DNA from 3 places in the Aeromonas veronii genome. Region 3 is predicted to be linked to each of the others. Evidence: riboswitches for the same ligand, from Rfam matches in the RefSeq annotation. Region 3 holds a riboswitch; each other region holds the start of a gene.
The links. A riboswitch is a leader RNA that binds a small molecule or an ion and turns the genes downstream of it on or off. The one in region 3 is predicted to bind cyclic di-GMP.
Positions count from the first base shown of each region.

Region 1: linked by a shared signal. The riboswitch ahead of ABNP46_RS16685 (glycosyl hydrolase family 18 protein) and the one ahead of ABNP46_RS04350 (glycosyl hydrolase family 18 protein) in region 3 are both predicted to bind cyclic di-GMP.
Region 2: linked by a shared signal. The riboswitch ahead of gbpA (N-acetylglucosamine-binding protein GbpA) and the one ahead of ABNP46_RS04350 (glycosyl hydrolase family 18 protein) in region 3 are both predicted to bind cyclic di-GMP.

Region 1 covers NZ_CP157875.1:3,628,636-3,634,680, reverse strand. Annotated here, with positions in the region: gene gltX (glutamate--tRNA ligase) at 1-204, shown strand, start outside; tRNA gene ABNP46_RS16715 (tRNA-Ala) at 441-516, shown strand; tRNA gene ABNP46_RS16710 (tRNA-Ala) at 545-620, shown strand; tRNA gene ABNP46_RS16705 (tRNA-Ala) at 685-760, shown strand; tRNA gene ABNP46_RS16700 (tRNA-Ala) at 812-887, shown strand; tRNA gene ABNP46_RS16695 (tRNA-Ala) at 940-1,015, shown strand; gene ABNP46_RS16690 (ExeM/NucH family extracellular endonuclease) at 1,165-3,315, opposite strand; cyclic di-GMP riboswitch class I at 3,610-3,691, shown strand; gene ABNP46_RS16685 (glycosyl hydrolase family 18 protein) at 3,838-6,045, shown strand, end outside.
Region 2 covers NZ_CP157875.1:3,870,269-3,876,313, forward strand. Annotated here, with positions in the region: gene wecB (non-hydrolyzing UDP-N-acetylglucosamine 2-epimerase) at 1-1,010, opposite strand, end outside; gene ABNP46_RS17795 (M3 family metallopeptidase) at 1,643-3,490, opposite strand; cyclic di-GMP riboswitch class I at 3,829-3,914, shown strand; gene gbpA (N-acetylglucosamine-binding protein GbpA) at 3,976-5,400, shown strand; gene cbl (HTH-type transcriptional regulator Cbl) at 5,456-6,045, opposite strand, start outside.
Region 3 covers NZ_CP157875.1:903,209-909,253, reverse strand. Annotated here, with positions in the region: gene ABNP46_RS04355 (putative RNA methyltransferase) at 1-225, shown strand, start outside; gene ABNP46_RS04350 (glycosyl hydrolase family 18 protein) at 316-2,913, opposite strand; cyclic di-GMP riboswitch class I at 3,026-3,112, opposite strand; gene ABNP46_RS04345 (hybrid sensor histidine kinase/response regulator) at 3,314-6,045, opposite strand, start outside.

The DNA of each region.
Region 1 (6,045 bases), 1.9 Mb from region 3:
GCGCTGCACGAGCTGATTGAAGCCACCGCTGCCGAGCTGGGGCAGGGCATGGGCAAGGTCGGCATGCCGCTGCGGGTTGCCGTCACCGGTCTGGGCCAATCCCCGGCTATCGACGCCGTGATGGCGCTGGTGGGCAAGGAGCGTGTCCTGGCCCGTATCGATCGCGCCTTGGCGTATATCGAAGCGCGCATGGCTGCCGAATAAGCCTCTGTGAATGACGCAAAAGGGCTCCCGAACGGGGGCCCTTTGTTTTTGAGCCTCAGTCGGATTTGTGACATAAAACAGAGAGATAGCGATGAGGTTGGCGGTAAAAACAGCGAACTGCCTGAATTTTGACTAAACGCTCCGGCCGGTGGTATTTTAGGGTTGACAGCAAAGCGGGTGATGCCTATCATGCGCCTCCGTTGCCAGAGATAACTTTGGTAGCGCCGAGGTGAGTTGGGGTTATAGCTCAGCTGGGAGAGCGCTTGCATGGCATGCAAGAGGTCCGCGGTTCGATCCCGCGTAGCTCCACCAAATTCTCCTCGAACAATCTGGAATCCAAGGGGTTATAGCTCAGCTGGGAGAGCGCTTGCATGGCATGCAAGAGGTCCGCGGTTCGATCCCGCGTAGCTCCACCAGGTTCCAAATTGACAATGCAGTACTCAGGGCAGTGCGGTGTGTATCACCCAGGCCGACCTTTGTGGGGTTATAGCTCAGCTGGGAGAGCGCTTGCATGGCATGCAAGAGGTCCGCGGTTCGATCCCGCGTAGCTCCACCATTATTGAAAGGCAGACGGCGTCCAGAACCGTTTGTCGAGTGACGAAGTTTCGGGGTTATAGCTCAGCTGGGAGAGCGCTTGCATGGCATGCAAGAGGTCCGCGGTTCGATCCCGCGTAGCTCCACCATTATTGAAGAGGCAGACGGTATCCAGAACCGTTTGTTGAATGACGAAGTTTCGGGGTTATAGCTCAGCTGGGAGAGCGCTTGCATGGCATGCAAGAGGTCCGCGGTTCGATCCCGCGTAGCTCCACCAAACACTCAAGGCCACCGTTATCGCGGTGGCCTTTTTGTTTTCTCAGTCATTTATTATTTTCATGATTGCCGTCTCTTCATTTACAAATCAAATGACCAACATGAGAAAGCCCGCGACTGTCGCGGGCTTTTTTCGTTATGCAGCGTACATCATGAGCTGTGTCGGCGGCGCCAGGCCAGGGGCAACAGGGCCAGCAGCAGGGCGCCCATGGCACCGCCACCGCCGTCCTTGCTCGGCTCCTGCAGCTTGAGATCGACGATGATGGGATCGTGATCCGAGGCGCTGAACGGGTTGTCGGACTTGACCATGTCGCCGGTGAAGCCCCGACCGTATTCGAACAGGTTGCTCTCGTAGGAGTTGATGTGCCAGTCGGCAACGGCTACCACCTTCTTGGCCAGCGTCGGGTTGGCGAGGGCATAGTCCAGGGTGCCGAGCTCCGCCTCATAGCTGTAGGAGATCGCTTTCTCCTGGTTGAACTTGACGTTCAAATCCACCAGACCATAGCTCTTGGCCACCTCCTGGCCGATCTGCTCATAGGCCTGCTCACCGAGGAAGGTGTGGGAGGCGGAGCGGATCTTGCGATCGCTGCTGGCCGGCGCATAGTCGGTCAGCACCCGGATCGGGTCTTCCTTGGCGTAGGAGTTGAAGTCCCCCACCAGCAGCACCTGGCCCGGCAGCTTGCTCACCGCCTCGCCCAGCACCTTGGCGGCACTGACCCGGAACTCGGTGCACTTGCCTTGCAGGTCGGCGGGCTCGGTCTTGCCATCCCCGTTCTCGTAGCAGCCCGATCCCTTGGATTTCAGATGGTTGACCACTAGGGTCAGGGGATCCTTGCTGCCCGCCACGGTGAAGCTCTGTACCAGGGAGTCGCGCTGACCGGCGGTCTTGGCGACGCCACCGACGGTGTAACGCTGCTCCGGCAGCGGGATCACGCCGGCGTCCCCGCTCGGGGTCAGCTTGGCCGGGCGATAGAGCATGGCCACCATGATGGCGTCGCCGCCGAAGTAGCGTTCTTGACCAAGCTGGGCCTTGGGCAAACTGACGAAGGCGTAGTGCTGGCTCGCGTCTTTCTGCTGGGCGTTGAGGCTCTTGACCAGGTCGCTGATGGCGGAGTGCTCGTCGAAGCCGTTGTTCTCCATTTCCATCAGGCCGAGCAGATCTGCGTCCATCTCGGTGATGGCGTTGACTATCTTGGTGCGCTGTTGCTGGAAGTCTTCCAGGTTCTTGGCGCCGCGGTTGCAACCCTTGGCGCTGTCCGCATCCGCCTGATCCTTGCACAGCACGTTGAGGGCACCGCCCACGCTGGAGTGGCTGGTGAAGTAGTTGAGCACGTTGAAGCTGCCGACCCGCAGATCCGTGCCGGCGGTGCGGGCAGGGGCGCGCTGGCGATCGTTCTCGTCGGTGCGCAGCAGGTCCCCGACCGTGATGGTCTGATCCTTGGGCACGATCAGCCGGTATTCGTTGTAGCTGTAGCCAACCAGGGCCTCCAGGTTGACCGGGGCATCGCCGACCCGCAGGTAGCCCTGCTCCGGCTCCCAGGCGGGCAGCCAGGGCAGCTTGCCATCGGCGGCCTTGAAGTCCGATTCGAGGAACACCCGGTTGCCCCCATTGGCCTCGGCCAATGCCTTGGCCTGGTCGCTACCCGCCACGTGCAACTGGGTCGGTTTCATCAGGGGCGCCAGGTGGGAGAGCACCAGGTTGTTGCGACGGGCGGCATAGTCGTAGCTGAAGTTGCGGCTGATTTTGAGCTCACTGCCCGCATCGAGGCGCACCCGCATCCCCTCGTGGCGCTCCAGCGCCCGGGCCAGGGTTTCCCCCTCCAGCACCCGCAGCGCCGTGGCGGCGGGGACAGTGCCCTGAGCCAGCACCTGCAGGCGGGGAGTGCTAGCGTCGAGGACGGGCTTGAGCTGGGTATGGTTGTAATACTCTTCGACCTTGGCCTCCAGACAGACTTCGGCCCCCGGCTTGATGCCCGGGTACTTGGTCGCGAAGTTCTTGTCGTTGAGGTAGACGAAGATGCCATCCGAAGTCTGGGGGTCTCCATCCCCCTGCACGTCTTGCAGGTAGAAGCCCTTGTTCAGACTTTCGCCGAGGGCGCTGACCACGGCTTTCACCGAGACGCTCTGATTGCTTTCAAACTGGCCGTCCGGGATGAGGGGGCTCTTGTCGCCACTGCCCTGGATGGCGGGGATGGGGGTGAGGGCGCTGTCGGCCGGGCAGCTGAAGCCGGCGGCCTGGAGTGACGGGGACGCGAGCGCGAGCCCCACGGCCAGTGACAGCAGGGTAGGGGTACCTTTCATTGTGTTTCCTTTTTTATTTTTGCCAGTGATTCCATAGCCTTGGTGCCTGAACCAAGGGCGCGCATTGTCACACTTCTGGCTGCTCATACCAGTGAACCAGCGCACAGAATGGGGAAGCAAAAGAGGCTGTTTCAATTTTTTTGACACAGCTAACGTTATGAAAATAATGATAAAAATGTCATTTCATCGCGGATGAAATAGTGTGAGCCCGCCAGCGTTTACATATTTCTCATCGAGAATGAAGATTGAGTGTTTGTCACTTGCTTCCTATACTCGGGCTGTTCCTCACGGAACCCAGGTAAAGAGCAAACCGACAGTGATGTCGAGACGCAAAGCCTCCGGTCTGCCAGCGATGACAGATAGCGGGGTTCCCCCGGGTGACATGAGGGTATGTGGCCCGTCCATGGCCTGTTGTCGACCCCTTTTCGCCTGTTGCTGTTGCCCTTTGCCCGGTCATTAAAAGCCAAGACCAACAAGGAAGATAACAAGATGCAACAGACCCTCAGGCCCAGCAGGCTCGCCATGCTGGTTGCCCTTGCGACCATGCCCGGCTGGGCGCAGGCCGCCTATCCCGCCTATCAGGCCGGTACCGCCTACAAGGCTGGCGATATCGTCAGCAACGTAGGCAACCTCTATGAATGCAAGGAATTCCCCTACTCCGGCTGGTGCGGCGCTTCGTCCTACCACTATGCCCCCGGGGTGGGCACCGTCTGGGCGGATGCCTGGAAGCCGTTCACCGACGGCAGCACGACGCCGGGTCTGACGCTGGCCATTGGCTCGCCCGCCGCTGGTAGCGCTTTCAATGAAGGTGCCCCGGTCGCCCTGGCGGTGACCCTTGGCGGCAACAGCAGCGCCCTGGTCAAGGTCGAATATCTGATCGATGGCACCCAGGTCGCGGTGAGCAGCGCAGCCCCCTGGTCGGCGAGCTGGACTGCCAGCGGTGTCGGTGCCCATCAACTGAAATCCCGGGCGCTGGACAAGGATGGCAAGGTGCTCGGCGAGGCGGATGTCAGCTTCAACGTCGCCGCCGTGGTGGCGCCCGAGGCGCCGAAGGTGAGCCTCGCGAGCCCGGCTGCCGGTGCCAAGGTGACGCTGGGTCGCAGCACGGCGGTGAGTGGCAACGTCACCGATGCCAACAACGACGTGGCCAAGGTCGAGCTGTTCGTGAACGGCCAGAAGGTGGGCGAGGATACCAGCGCGCCCTGGCAGGTGAACTGGACACCCCAGGCCAAGGGGCTGACCGGCCTCAAGCTGGTCGCCACCGACAAGGGCAATCTGGTGGGCGAGTCCGCCCAGGTGGATGTGCAGGTGGAAGAGGCGGCGCTGCCGCCCACCGGCGGCAACCTCTCCTGCGATGTGCGCCAGATCTACCGCGCCGATGGCAGCGAGTGCATGGGGGATGACCATGCTCGCCGGGTCATCGGCTACTTCACCTCCTGGCGTACCGGCAAGAACGGCCTGCCCGCCTACCTGGTGAATGACATTCCCTGGGACAAGATCACCCACATCAACTACGCCTTCGCGGCTGTGGACGAGCAGAGCCACACCATCAAGGTGGATGACGCCGCCACCAAGATGACCTGGAGCGGGGTGCCGGGTGCCGAGATGGATCCCGAGTTCGCCTATCAGGGCCACTTCAACCTGCTCTCCAAGTACAAGAAGCAGTATCCGGACGTGAAGACCCTGATCTCGGTCGGGGGCTGGGCCGATACCCGCGGCTTCTACACTGCCACCACCAAGGGTGACTGCACAGTCAACACCGCCGGCATCAACGCCTTCGCCGATTCCGCGGTGAGCTTCATCCGTCAGTACGGCTTTGACGGGGTGGATGTGGACTATGAATACCCCACCTCCATGAAGGATGCGGGCAACCCCAACGACTTCCCCCTCTCCAACCAGTGCCGGGCCAAGCTGTTTGCCAACTACGAAGTGTTGATGAAGACCCTAAGGGGCAAGTTGGATACGGCCGGTACCGAGGATGGCCGCAAGTACATGCTGACCATCGCCTCGCCGGCCTCGGCCTACCTGTTGCGCGGCATGGAGAACTTCCAGGTCACCCAGTATCTCGATTACGTCAACCTGATGACCTATGACTTCCACGGTGCCTGGAACAACTTCGTGGCTCACAACGCCGCCCTGTTCGACAACAAGGCGGATCCCGAGCTGGCTCAATGGGGTGTCTACAGCCAGGCCCAGTACGGCGCCATCGGCTACCTGAACTCCGCCTGGGCGGCCCACTACTTCCGTGGCGCCCTGGCAGCTGGCAAGATCAACATCGGGGTGCCCTATTACACCCGTGGCTGGCAAGGGGTGACCGGCGGGACTCATGGTCTCAATGGCAAGGCGGCCCTGCCGAGTCAGAGCAACTGTCAGCCGGGCACCGGTGGCAGCACCATTCCTTGCGGCAACGGTGCAGTCGGGATCGACAACATCTGGCATGATCTGGACAAGAACGGCAAAGAGATCGGCGCTGGTGCCGTGCCCATGTGGCACGCCAAGAACCTGGAGCATGCGGCCAGCCTCGGCATCACCACGCTGCCGAGCTATGGCACCGCCTGGGGTCTGGATCCCAATGATCCTGCCGATGTGATCCAGGGCCAGTATGTGCGCTACTTCGACGACAAGGCGCAGGTACCCTGGCTGTGGAACGAGCAGAAGAAGGTGTTCCTCTCCACTGAAGATGAAGAGTCCATGGGCAAGAAGCTGGACTACATCGTCAAGCGGGGCCTG
Region 2 (6,045 bases), 1.6 Mb from region 3:
ATGGTGCGCGGGGCAAAGTCCGCCGCCTGCCACAGTTCGGTGACACGCTGGACGATGCGCTCCTCATCGGTGCCCATCAGCTGGGCATAATCGGACTCCACCGCTTCGGGCCGTTCGGTTTCCTCCCGCAGCACCAGCAGCGGCACGCCGTAAGTGGGCGCCTCCTCCTGCAGGCCGCCGGAGTCCGTCATCACCAGCCAGGCATCGGCGATGGCCTGCTGCATGGCCAGATAATCGAGGGGTTCGGTCAGGGTGACATTTGGCAGATGGCCGAGCAGCGGATAGACCGCCTCCTTGATCACCGGGTTCAGATGCACCGGGAAGAGCACCCGCATATCGGGATGAGCGGTGGCGAGACGGGCGATGGCACGGCAGATCCCGTCGACTTCGTCACCCCAGTTCTCCCGGCGGTGCACGGTGACCAGCAGATGACCCGGCTGGGGATTGTTGCGCTGGATGCCATGGCGCTCACCGGCCCAGAGCTGGGCATCGATGACGGTGTTGCCGGTGACATGGACCCGCGCTGCCGGCACCTGCTCGGCCAGCAGGCAGTCCCGCGCACGGGGAGTCGGCGCCAGATGCAGTTGTGCGATGCGCCCAATCATCTGGCGCAGCCCCTCTTCGGGGAAGGGGCGGTCAAGGCGATAGGTACGCAGCCCGGCCTCCACATGGGCCACCGGCACCTGATGATAGAACCCGGTCAGGGCGCCGAGGAAGGCACTCTCGGTGTCCCCCTGCACGATCACCATGTCCCAGTGCTCCTTTGCCATCAGGGCTTCCAGCTGGGCACGGCAGCCCTGGCTGAATTCAAAGAGACTGGCCCCCTGGCGCTGCAGCGACCAGTGAGGGCGGATATCGAAGCACTCGAGCAACTGGGTAGCCATGCTGTCATGCTGACCGGTATGCACCCAGCGCACATCGGCCCAGGGCGCCTGCAGGAGGGCATGATAGAGGGGGGCGAGTTTGATTATTTCAGGGCGAGTGCCCGATACCATCATGATCTTCTTCATCACAACATGCTCCGTTCATGAGAACCATATCACCGCAAGGAGTCTAGCCGACCAGACACATCATCAGCCCGTACCTATGCAGAATAATATCAATAGATTACAAGTCACTAGGGAGGAGGGGAACACTAATAGGGGGCGATTCCCCCGGATGATCACTCGTGGATATCCTGATACCGCGCGACAGCAGGCACGGTACCTAACGCTGGCATCCCTGTTCGCCCGGCTCGGTGTGAGGCGGTCATCATCATTGAATGGATATAGAACGTCATCAGATATGGAGCGAGTCATCAGACCCTCGTCATAGGCAATCCAGCCATCTCACGGGGGAGATCTGTGATTTTCCGAACCCGGTTCGCACCGAGGGTGGCCTATCAATCATCTGCTCAGGAGCCAGGTCAGTCCATATTTAAAATGTAAATATTCCAACAAATCGAACATAAACCAAATCCAAATCAATTATCTGAACTTAAGTCGACCTCATGACATATAGCAGCAGAGCGAGGAAGGCGATAGCGGATAAACCGGCAAGGGTCACCTCTTGTCGTACCCTGCCTGGCGCCCGCTGAGCCCGATAAAAAAAGCCCCTTTCGGGGCTTTTTTGTGCAGGCATTCGATGACATCACCGTTGGCCCCTAGGCGGGCTGACTCTCCCCCTGATAATAGCGCCGGATCCAGGCTTCAAAGTCCGCCAGCATGCGGGCTTCCGACTCGCTGTTGTCGGCGATGAGCTCGGCCCCGTGCACCACCCGGATATGGGCATTGAGGGGGGCACCATCACCGACGGGCGGACGCTGACGCGCCGCCGCCATGCAGGCCGAGGCCGTGGCCCAGGCATCCTCCACACTCTGGTTGCACACCCGGGCCAGGGGAGCTGCGCTGAAGCCCTCGCCGGTCAGGCTCTGCAGGGTCTGGTCATGGGTCATGCCGTTGCCCGGCCCCCAGTAGTGGGCCGCCAGATCCGGGCCGATGCGCGGGTTGTCGGTGAGATAGCCATCCCGGCGCAGGAAGTAGGCACGGGTCTGCTCCACCGCCATCAGGGCCAGCAGGTAGCCGTGGTAGGCGCAGGCCGACTCCTGATTGAGCAGGTGCGGAATGGCGAGCAGCGGGCGTGGACTCTCTACTCCCAGGATCCTGCGCTCCCACTGGCGGGCCAGCGCCAGCACGGCGGCCGGAGTGCGCTCGGCATCCTCCATGGCATAGAGATCCCGCTCGAAGTAGGAGACCAGGGCAATCTGGCGCTCGTTGAAGGCCCTGAACGGCTGGCGAGCCTCGATCATGGCCTTGATGAGGGCATCCGGGATCGCTTCCCCCGCCTCATTGCGGGCGTACCCCTTGAGCCAGTCCGCATCGTCCAGCAGGCTGTCGCAGAACATGGATTGCGTCTCCGCATAGGTCATGGAGGTGGGCGGAAACTCCTGGGAGAAACAGGGGGCGTTGCCGGTGACGTTGGCAAAATGCGCCGCGTGTCCCCCCTCGTGGAACAAGGTGTTGAGGCCATTCCAGCCGCTGCCCACCTGAGCAGGGTTCGCCAAGCTGGTGAAGTTGACCACGGCAGGCACCCACTCCCCCTCCTGCCAGAAGCTCGGCACCGGGCCATGGCAGAAGCCGTTCTCGTATTTCCCTTCCCGGGTCAGCAGATCCAGGGTCAGGGTCGCCTCCCGGTACTGGATGCCGAGGCGACGGAAGCTCTCGACCCAATCCTTCAGGGCTCGGGAGAAGGGCACGTAGGGGTCGAGCTGACGGGTCACGTCACCGCTCACGAAATAGCGCAGGTTGTGGGGCAGCAGCGCCGCCTCCCCCTTGGCCCCCTTCAATTCGGCGAGGCCCAGGTGCACCCGATCCTCGGTGCGGGCGATAAAGTCATCGAGCACGGCGAACAGCTGCTCCGGGCTCATCTGCTCGTTCTTGCGCACCTTGTAGTCGAAGTAATCCCGATAGCCCATGGCGCGGGCGAAGCGGTTGCGAAGCGTGACGATGGCCAGATAGCCGTTGTCGACCACCCACTGCTCCAGGGTATGGAACATGGCGAGCGCGCTCTGGCGCACCGCCTCATTCGCGCTGGCCGCAAGGGAGGCACTGGCTGCCGGCAGGCTGCCGGCCACCTGCCGCCCCTGCTCGTCCAGCAGGGTCAGCTTGAGCTCCTTGCGACGGGCGAACAGCTCTGCCTCGGCGGCCACCAGTTCGTCCATCAGCACCGCAGCCTGTGGGTCTTCGATGACGTTGCACTCGAAGAAGGCTATCCAGCCCCCGAGCCCCCGTTTGAGATCCGCCCCTTCGGCCTCGGCCAGCATGGCCCGCAAGACCGGCAGGCGGGCCGGATCGGCGCAGAATGCCTTGTAGGCCTGTTCGGCTGCGGTGAACCCGGCCTGATCATCGCTGGTGCCCATGTAGGTGGACCAGAAGAGATCCTCCTTGCGCCTGTGTACCTTCAGGTAGTCGGCATTGAGCTGGTTCAAGTAATTCCTGGCATTGGAAATCATAAGGTCCCTCTTTTTATCGGCGGCCACTGGCCGACCGTTCCTTTTTTGATGGCGCCCTGACAGCAGGGCGGGTGCGCGAGGATGCGCCTCATCACGCTAGCAAAAGCAGGCTCCGCTGTCTGCCGCGAGCAAAGGATTATCTTCGTGAATGGAGTCTTCCTGGCGGCGCTGGGTGCCGGTGGCAGAGAGGCCGGGGCCACATGGGGGAATAAAAGCAAAAAGTGGCGTATTGGCTCTACTCCGATGAGAGCAAGCTGTAAAGATTTACACTTAATAATTCAATAGAAAGAAGTCATGATGGGAGCGTCGTAGTCAAACGCGACACCATGACCCATTTTGTAGTCATTTGGCAAACTGGTTGAAAGGCCAGGACGCAAAGCCTCCGGTCTAAAGACATGTCGTCCAGGATAGCGGGGTTGCAGCACAGTGTTTCGGGAAACTCCCCTGCCAACTTGACTGCCCACATCTATCGAACAGAGGAATGTATGGCAGCAACTATTCAACTCAATCACCTCACGGCGGCGCTCGCACTGCTGGCCAGTGGCGGCGTGCTCGCTCACGGCTACATCAGCCAGCCGGAGGCACGCAACTACCTGTGCAAGACGGGTGGCAACATCCAGTGCGGCGCCATCCAGTGGGAACCCCAGAGCCTGGAGGCACCGTCCGGCTTCCCCGCTGGCGGTCCGGCCGATGGTCAGATAGCCGCCGCCGGCCATCCGCAATTTGGCGAGCTCAACGTCCAGACCAGCGATCGCTGGACCAAGCGCGACGTGAAAGCCGGCCCCTTCGCCATCAGCTGGACCTTCACCGCCAACCACACCACCCGCAACTGGCGCTACTACCTCACCAAGCAGGACTGGGATCCGAACCAACCACTGACCCGGGCCTCCTTCGACCTCACCCCCTTCTGCGTCATCGACGGGGGCATGGTGCAACCGCCCAAACAGGTTACCCACAACTGCGTCCTGCCTGCCCGTACCGGTTATCAGGTGATCCTGGGTGTCTGGGAGGTGGGGGATACCACCAACAGCTTCTACAACCTGATCGACGCCCGCTTCGAGGGTGGTACCCAGCCCCCCCTGAGCTGGAGCCAGGGCGGGACCATCTATCCCTCCATCGATCTGGCGGCCGGTGACAAGGCCATGACCCGGGTGTTCGATGCAAGCGGCGAGCGCACGGATCTGCAGACGGTGCTGACCATCGCCAGCACCGAGCAGGGCCAGAAGAACAACTGGGCCCACGCTCTGGCCAGCAAGATCAACGGGGAACAGAGCCAGATCCGCGCCGGTCAGCAAGGGAGTGACGGCCAGTTCAATCCCGTCTACGGCCAGAACCCTGTCTTCCTCAAAGCAGGCAGCAACCTGCAACGGGTCGAGATCCAGCTCGAGCAGCAACAACCGCCGATCGGTGACAGCGTCAGCGTGAGCGGCCTGGAGAGCGAGTACTTGCTCGATGGCGGCAAGCTGACCCTGAGCTTCACAGTCGCGGCGCAAGGGGATCTCGCTGTCACCAGCACCCTCTATGACCATGGTGGCGTCGCCAGGGGGCAGAGCAGCGCCGACATCAAGGACAGCAGCCAGAGCTTCACCATGCCGCTGACCGGGTTGAGTGCCGGCCATCATCAACTGGTGATCACGGGTAAACCCAAATCGGGAGGCGCGGCCGTGCAGCAGACCCTGGATCTGATGCTCAAGGATCCGGCCAGTGGCGGTGACTATCAGTACAGCTTCCCCGAGGGCGTCGCCGCCTACACCGCCGGCACCAAGGTGTTGCAACCCAAGAACGGCAAGATCTACCAGTGCAAGCCCTTCCCCTACAGCGGCTGGTGCAGCCAGTGGGCCAGCACGGCCACCCAGTATGAGCCGGGCGTCGGCTCCCACTGGCAGGAGGCCTGGACCCAACTGCCATAATCGTCTGAATGCAAAACAGGGAGCCCGAGGCTCCCTGTTTTTTATGGCGATTCACTCAGATCTGGTAATCGAGCGCCGCATCGTTGCGCAGAGCCCGCGCCTGGATGTCTGCCAGCGCCAGTTCCGGGTTGCAGAGCTGGATGAACTGCCAGGCGAAATTGTGCTGGAACTGCCCCTGCTTGAGGCCGATCCAGGCGGTGTGAGGGGCAAACAGCCGGCTGCCGTCGAGTTGCACCAGCCCCTTGTCCCGCTGGCCGTTGAAGGCCATGTCCGCCAGTATACCCACCCCCATTTCCAGCTCGACATAGGTCTTTATGACGTCGGAATCCTGAGCCGTCAGCAGGATCTGCGGCACTATCCCGGCTTCGGCAAACGCTTCATCTACCCGCACCCGCCCGGTCAGCCCCGCCTGATAGGTGACGATGGGCCATTGGGCCAGCGCCGCCAGGGTCAGCTCCCGCTCGGCGGTGAGGGGGTGCTGCTCCGGCACCACTATGTTGTGATGCCAGCGATAGTAGGGAAACGCCACCACCCCTTCGCTCTTGTCGAGTTGCTCGCTGCTGATGCCAATGTCCACTTCGCCGGTCTGCACCAGCCGCACTATCTCCTCCGGGCTGCCCTGACGCAGCTCCAGCTGCACCAGCG
Region 3 (6,045 bases):
ATGGAGCACCCCCTCAGCTGGCCAAGCCTCGCGGGCCTCGAGCCCGTGGCCAAGGAGCGCTGCCAGTTCAGCACCGGGCTGGATCAAAGCCTGCGGGAACACATCCTCGAGACCAGCCGCCTCGGCTGGCGCGCCAGCGGCGAACAGCGCCATGCCTTCACCCATCAGGGGCCGGACGAGCTGGAGCAGGACCTGCTGCTCGGCCTGTGGCAAAAACCGCGCTGATCCATTCTCTTCAGATCAAAAAAGGCCCGAAAGGGCCTTTTTTCTATCACCTGGCGAGTCCGAAGACATCGCCACATTTATGCACTGTCATCAGTTGCAGCTCGCTGCCCCCTGATCGACCCAGACGGCAGACTTGCCGGGCTCGTCGCCCTTGGTCCAGTACTGCGCCTTCCACTTGCGGCCGTTATAGGTGGTGAACTCCCCGGCGTTGTAGGCCACACCGGCATTCCAGCCAAGCTGCACCGGGCTCACCAGCTTCCACTGATCCGCAGTCTGGCTCGGTTCGTTGCCCTGGGTCCAGTACTTCGCCTGCCACACCAGTTGCTTGTGGCTCACCTTGTCATTGGTGTTGTAAACGGTGCTGGCACTCCAGGCCGGATGGTTTGCCGCATCCGGATCGGTTGCCTCACAGCCACCACCGGTGCTGACCGGTTTGACGGTCAAACGGGTAGTGGCGCTGGCATCCAGGGAGCCATCGGTCACCACCAGCGTCAGGTCATAGGCGGTGTCGCTGGTGACGCTCGGGCCCGTGACCACCAGGGTCGCACTGTTCTGACCGGTGGCGGTCAGACCCGCCGGCAGGCTCCACTGATAGGTCAGGGCATCGCCGTTGGGATCCGAGGCGGTGGCCTTGATGGTCACCTGCTTGCCGGACTCCACGGTGGCGGTGGCCGGTACTGTGACCACGGGGGCCAGGTTCGGCTGCGGCGCCTTGTTGGTCACCACCACCTGATCCTTGGCCGTGAGGTTGTGATCGTCGGTGACCGTCAGCTCGAACACCAGATTGATGTCCGCACTGACGCCGTCCAGTACCACACGAGCCTTGGCTTGCGTGGCGTCGAGCAGGGAGACCTGCGGGCCGGAGACCTGCTTCCAGGAGTAGGTCAGCACGCCGCTCTCGGGATCGTGGGAAGCAGAACCATTGAGGGTCACCTCGGTCGGGCCGGTGACGCTCAGATCGCTGCCGGCGTTGGCCACCGGTGGCTTGTTGGCGGGCGGCGTGGTGCCTTCACCGTGACCGAGCCCCTCGTGCATGGCGTTGAGGATGTCACCGTTGTCCGCATCGATTTCCCAGGCAAACAGACCGCCGAGCTGGTTAGCCAGCACATACTGCCCCTTGGCCTTGACCGAACGATCGTTGTCGAAGCTGATGAGATCGCCGGTGCTGGCCTTGAAGACGTATGGCGCTTCGGCCACCTCGTCATAGCCCTGCTCCCAGCCCGCGCCCATGCGGTTGTTGACGATGTCGCGATAATCCACCACACCGTTCTCCCAGGTGCCCTTGACGGGGCCGGTGGCGGTGCCGGTGAAGGGGTTGCCGGCCGAGTAGCCATTGACCCCAGTCCAGCCACGGCCATACATGGCCGCCCCCACCACGACCTTGCCCGGGGTGACCCCCTGGCCGAGCAGCGCCTTGACGCCCTTGTCGGTGGTGTACTTGGTGGCAGGATCCCAGTTGGAGGCAAACAGGTTGGTCTGGTGAGCCAGGTTCTTCAGATCGAAGGCGCCGCTGAAGTCGTAGCTCATCAGGAAGATGTAATCCATGTACTGCTGGGCCGCCTGATAGTCGACCTTAGCAATCTTGTCGCCGCCGGCGCTGATGGCCGAAGTCAGCTCATACTGGCGGCCGGTCTCGGCTTCCAGTTCATCCAGCATGGCGCGCAGCTCTTTCATCAGCACCACATAGGTGGCACCGTCAGCCGGGCCACCCAGGCTGGGGTTGGCGCCCTGACCGCCCGGGAACTCCCAGTCGATATCCACGCCGTCGAAGAATTTCCAGGTCTGCAGGAACTCTTTGACCGAGGCGACGAAGGTGTCACGCTTGGTCTTGTCCCCCAGGAAGTAGAAGGGGTCGGACAGGGTCCAGCCGCCCACGGAAGGGAGGATCTTGAGGTCCGGATAAGCCTGCTTGAGGGCCATCAGGTTGCCGAAGTTGCCCTTGTAAGGCTCATCCCAGGCGCTGAGGTTGCCTTGCGACATCTGGATCGCTGCCCAGGGATCATGGATGGCGACCTTGAAGTCTTCGCGACCGGCGCACGCACGCTGCAGCGCCTCGAAGCTGCCGGAGATCTCTTTCAGGCTGTCGTTGATGCCATTACCGCCGCAGATGGGGGTAAAGCCATAGAGGATATGGGTCAGGTTCTGGGCCGCGACCTTGTCCACGGTGAACTTGCGACCATAGACGCCCCACTCCACGTAGTAGGCACCCACCACCTTGCCGGACTTGTTGACGTAGGGCTTGTTGTTCTCTTGCAGCGGCGCCTTGAGAGGGACCAGATGGCTACCGTCCGTATCGGCGACCATCAATTCCTTTTTGTCGGAGAGGGTACAGCCATCGGCGTTGCACAGGGCCACCTGCATCTGGTAGCGACCACCCTTGGTGACCTTGAAATTGGCGGTACCCGCCGCGCTGGCGGTGCCGGACCACACTTCCTTGCCATCGAGCAACACCTTGGCGGTCTGGCCCACATCACCGGACCAGAGGTTCCAGGTCACGCTGACCGGGGCCCCATCCTTGTGGACGGTGACCAGCTTGTTGTAAGAGGTGGCAGCCTGATCGACTTCAACGATGGCGAACTTGGTGGGCCCCGACCCAATGGTGGGTTTACCAGGGGCGGCGGCGAAGGCGGAGGTAGAGCAGATCCCCCCGACCAGCAAGGCCAGCAGGGAATGTTTTGGACTGAACATAGTTGAACTTCCTTATTTCGTTATTGGTATGAACAACGAAAAAGGCAACGCAACCTGACAGGTAACGCAGACAACATCGCCACCATGGCTTGGCTCCATGGACGATACAACCTGTGGTGGCCCCGCTATCTTAGGTACTCGGACCCTTAGACCGGAGGCTTTGCGTCCCGGGCTTTCACCCGGTTTGCCTTTTTGCACAACTTGATTTGCGACGAAAATAATCGCCGAATGACTATAGATGAGAGAGCTGGCCCCGCCACCTAGTAAATATGACAGTGAGAGGGACTCACTATTGACAGTTGGCTGCGATCACGCAGCCAAAAGATAGCAACGTCGCCGATAGTCTGGATTGATAACCATTATCACCCCGACCAATCAAAGATGGATTCTGTGAATGCAGTCACGCAATGGGTAGCAGCAGGCTGTTCATCAGGGCCCTGAGCTTGAGGGGTTTGACCGGTTTGCTGATATAGCCATAACCGTGTTCACGGATCTGGGCCTGCAACTCGCTCTTGCGATCCGCACTGATGATGATGCCGTCGATGCCATTGCCATGGGCCAGCCGGATCATGTGCAGGGCCTGCAGCCCCGTCTTGCCGTCATCGAGGTGATAATCCGACAGCACCAGCCTGGGCAGGAAGCCACCGGCGATGAGATCCTCCGCCTGGGCCTGGCTCTGGGCACAGCGTACCTCGCAACCCCAACGCCCCAGCAGGGAGGCCATGGCGGTGAGGATATCCTCCTCGTTGTCGATGCAGAGGATCCTGACCCCCTCCAGCTGGCTGTCCCGCACCACGGGGGCTGCCACCGGTTGTGGCTGCACGGGGCGGGCCGCGAGATTGAGGGTGATGGCAAACACCGAGCCCACATCCGGCCAGCTGCGCAGCGAGAGCTGATGGCCCAGCACCAGGGAGATGCCGCGGGCGATGGCGAGCCCGAGGCCAAGCCCCTGCTCGCGGGCGGTGCGGGAGTGATCGAGGCGGGAGAACTCGTCGAAGATGGTCTCCTGCTTGTCGTAGGGGATGCCGGGACCATTGTCCCACACCTCGATGCGCACCTTGTTCCCGAGCCGGCGACAGCCGAGCAGCACCCGCCCCCCCGGGTTGTAGCGAAACGCATTGGTGAGGAAGTTTTGCAGCACCCGGCGCAGCAGGCGCACGTCGCTGTGGACCGCGAGCCCGCTCTCCACCACGGAGAACTGGATATCTCCCGCTTGCGCCAATACTCCGAACTCTGCCTTGAGGTTGTCGAACACGTCCCTCAGGGCGAAGTCCAGCTTCTTCGCCTTGAACTTGCCCGCTTCGAGCCGGGAGATATCCAGCAGATCCGTGATGAGATCCTCGGTCGCCCCCAGGGCATCGTCGATGTGGCGGGCGATCCGGATCTGCTCTGCCCTCTGCTCCACTCCCTGCTCCCCTGGCAGCATCTCCAGCAGGGAGGAGGTGAACAGCTTGGCGGCATTGAGGGGCTGGGTGAGATCGTGGCTCACCGCCGCGAGGAAGCGGCTCTTGGAGTGATTGGCCCGCTCCACCTGCTGGTTCACCAGCAGCAGCTGGCTGTTGAGCGCCGACAGCTCGCGGGTACGCTCCGCCACCCGCGCCTCCAGGTGCTCATTCGCTTCCCGCAGCACCCGCTCCGCCGCCCGAAACGGGGTGATGTCGGTGAAGGTCATGACGAAGCCTCCCGCCGGCATGGGGTTGCCCTGCATCTCGATCACCCGGCCATCCGGCCGCTCCCGGGCCGAGACGTGGGGGCTGCCCCGCTGCATGAAGGCGACACGGCGCGCCACATGGGCTTCAATTTCACCGGGGCCGCACAGCCCCTGCTCGGCGTTGTAGCGAATGATCTCCTCGATGGAGCGTCCCACCTGGATGAGGCCGTGTGGATAGTGGAACAGCTCGATATAGCGTCGGTTCCAGGCCACCAGCTTGAGCTCCCTGTCCACCACCGAGATCCCCTGCCCCATGTGTTCGATGGCCCCCTGCAGCAGACCCCGGTTGAAGCGAAACACGTCCGAGGCCTCGTCCACTATGGTGGCGATCTCCTCGAGCTGCATGTTGCGCCCCTGCAGGGCGGAGGCCAGTACCAGCCGCGCCGACGAAGTGCCGAACACCCCGGCCAGCAGCCGCTCCGTGTGGGCGATAAGTTCGGCCGAGGCCTGCATCTGGGGCGCCAGGGTGCCGCCGTGCTCGCCGGCGAAACGGCCGAAGGCCCGTTTGACCCGGCTGGATCCCACGAAACGGGCCGCCAGCATCTCCAGCTCCTTGACCGAGACCCGCGCCTGATAGAGGGTCGCCTGATCCCGGCTCGGCTTGCCGACGAAGTTCGCCGCCTGCAGCCGCTCGCTCACCGCCGCCCGCGACAGCAAGGATCCCGCCACATAGCCCGCGAGGTTGAGCAGCAGGCTGATGAAGATGCACCAGGCCCCGAGGCTCAGCTCCCGGAACGCGGGCCAGTTGGGCGGTGCCAGCAGGGCCTCCAGGGGGGAGCCCGCCAACAGGCCGCTTTCCGCCAGCAACGTCAGGAACCAGAGGCTGACCCCGAGGCCGAGACCGAGGTAGACCCCCTTGCGATTGCCATGACGCCAATAGAGGCCGAGCAGCAGCGCCGGGGCAAACTGGGCCACGGCCCCGAACGACAGATAGCCGATGCGGGAGAGGCTGGTGAGATCCCCGAGCCAGAGATAGAGGGTCCAGGCCGCCAGCAGGATCAGCAGGATGACGCCGCGGCGCACCTGCAGCAGCAGCCGCATCAGCCGCTCATCCCGCCCCTGTTGCCAGAAGCGGCGCAGCAACACCGGCAGCACCAGATCGTTGCTGACCATGATGGCCAGGGCGATGGTACAGACGATCACCATGCCGGTGGCCGCCGAGGTGCCGCCGAGGAAGGCCAGCATCGCCATGCCGTCGAATCCCAGGGACATGGGCAGACTGATGACATAGGTGTCCGACCCCAGATCCGCCCCCACCCACTGCTTGCCCGCCAGGGCCAGAGGCCAGATGAAGAGCCCCATCAGGAACAGATAGAGCGGGAAGACCCAGCGCGCCCAGTGCAGATCCTGCCCCTGGTTGTTCTCCACCACAGTCACATGGAACTGGCGCGGCAGGCAAATGACGGCGCACATGGCCACCA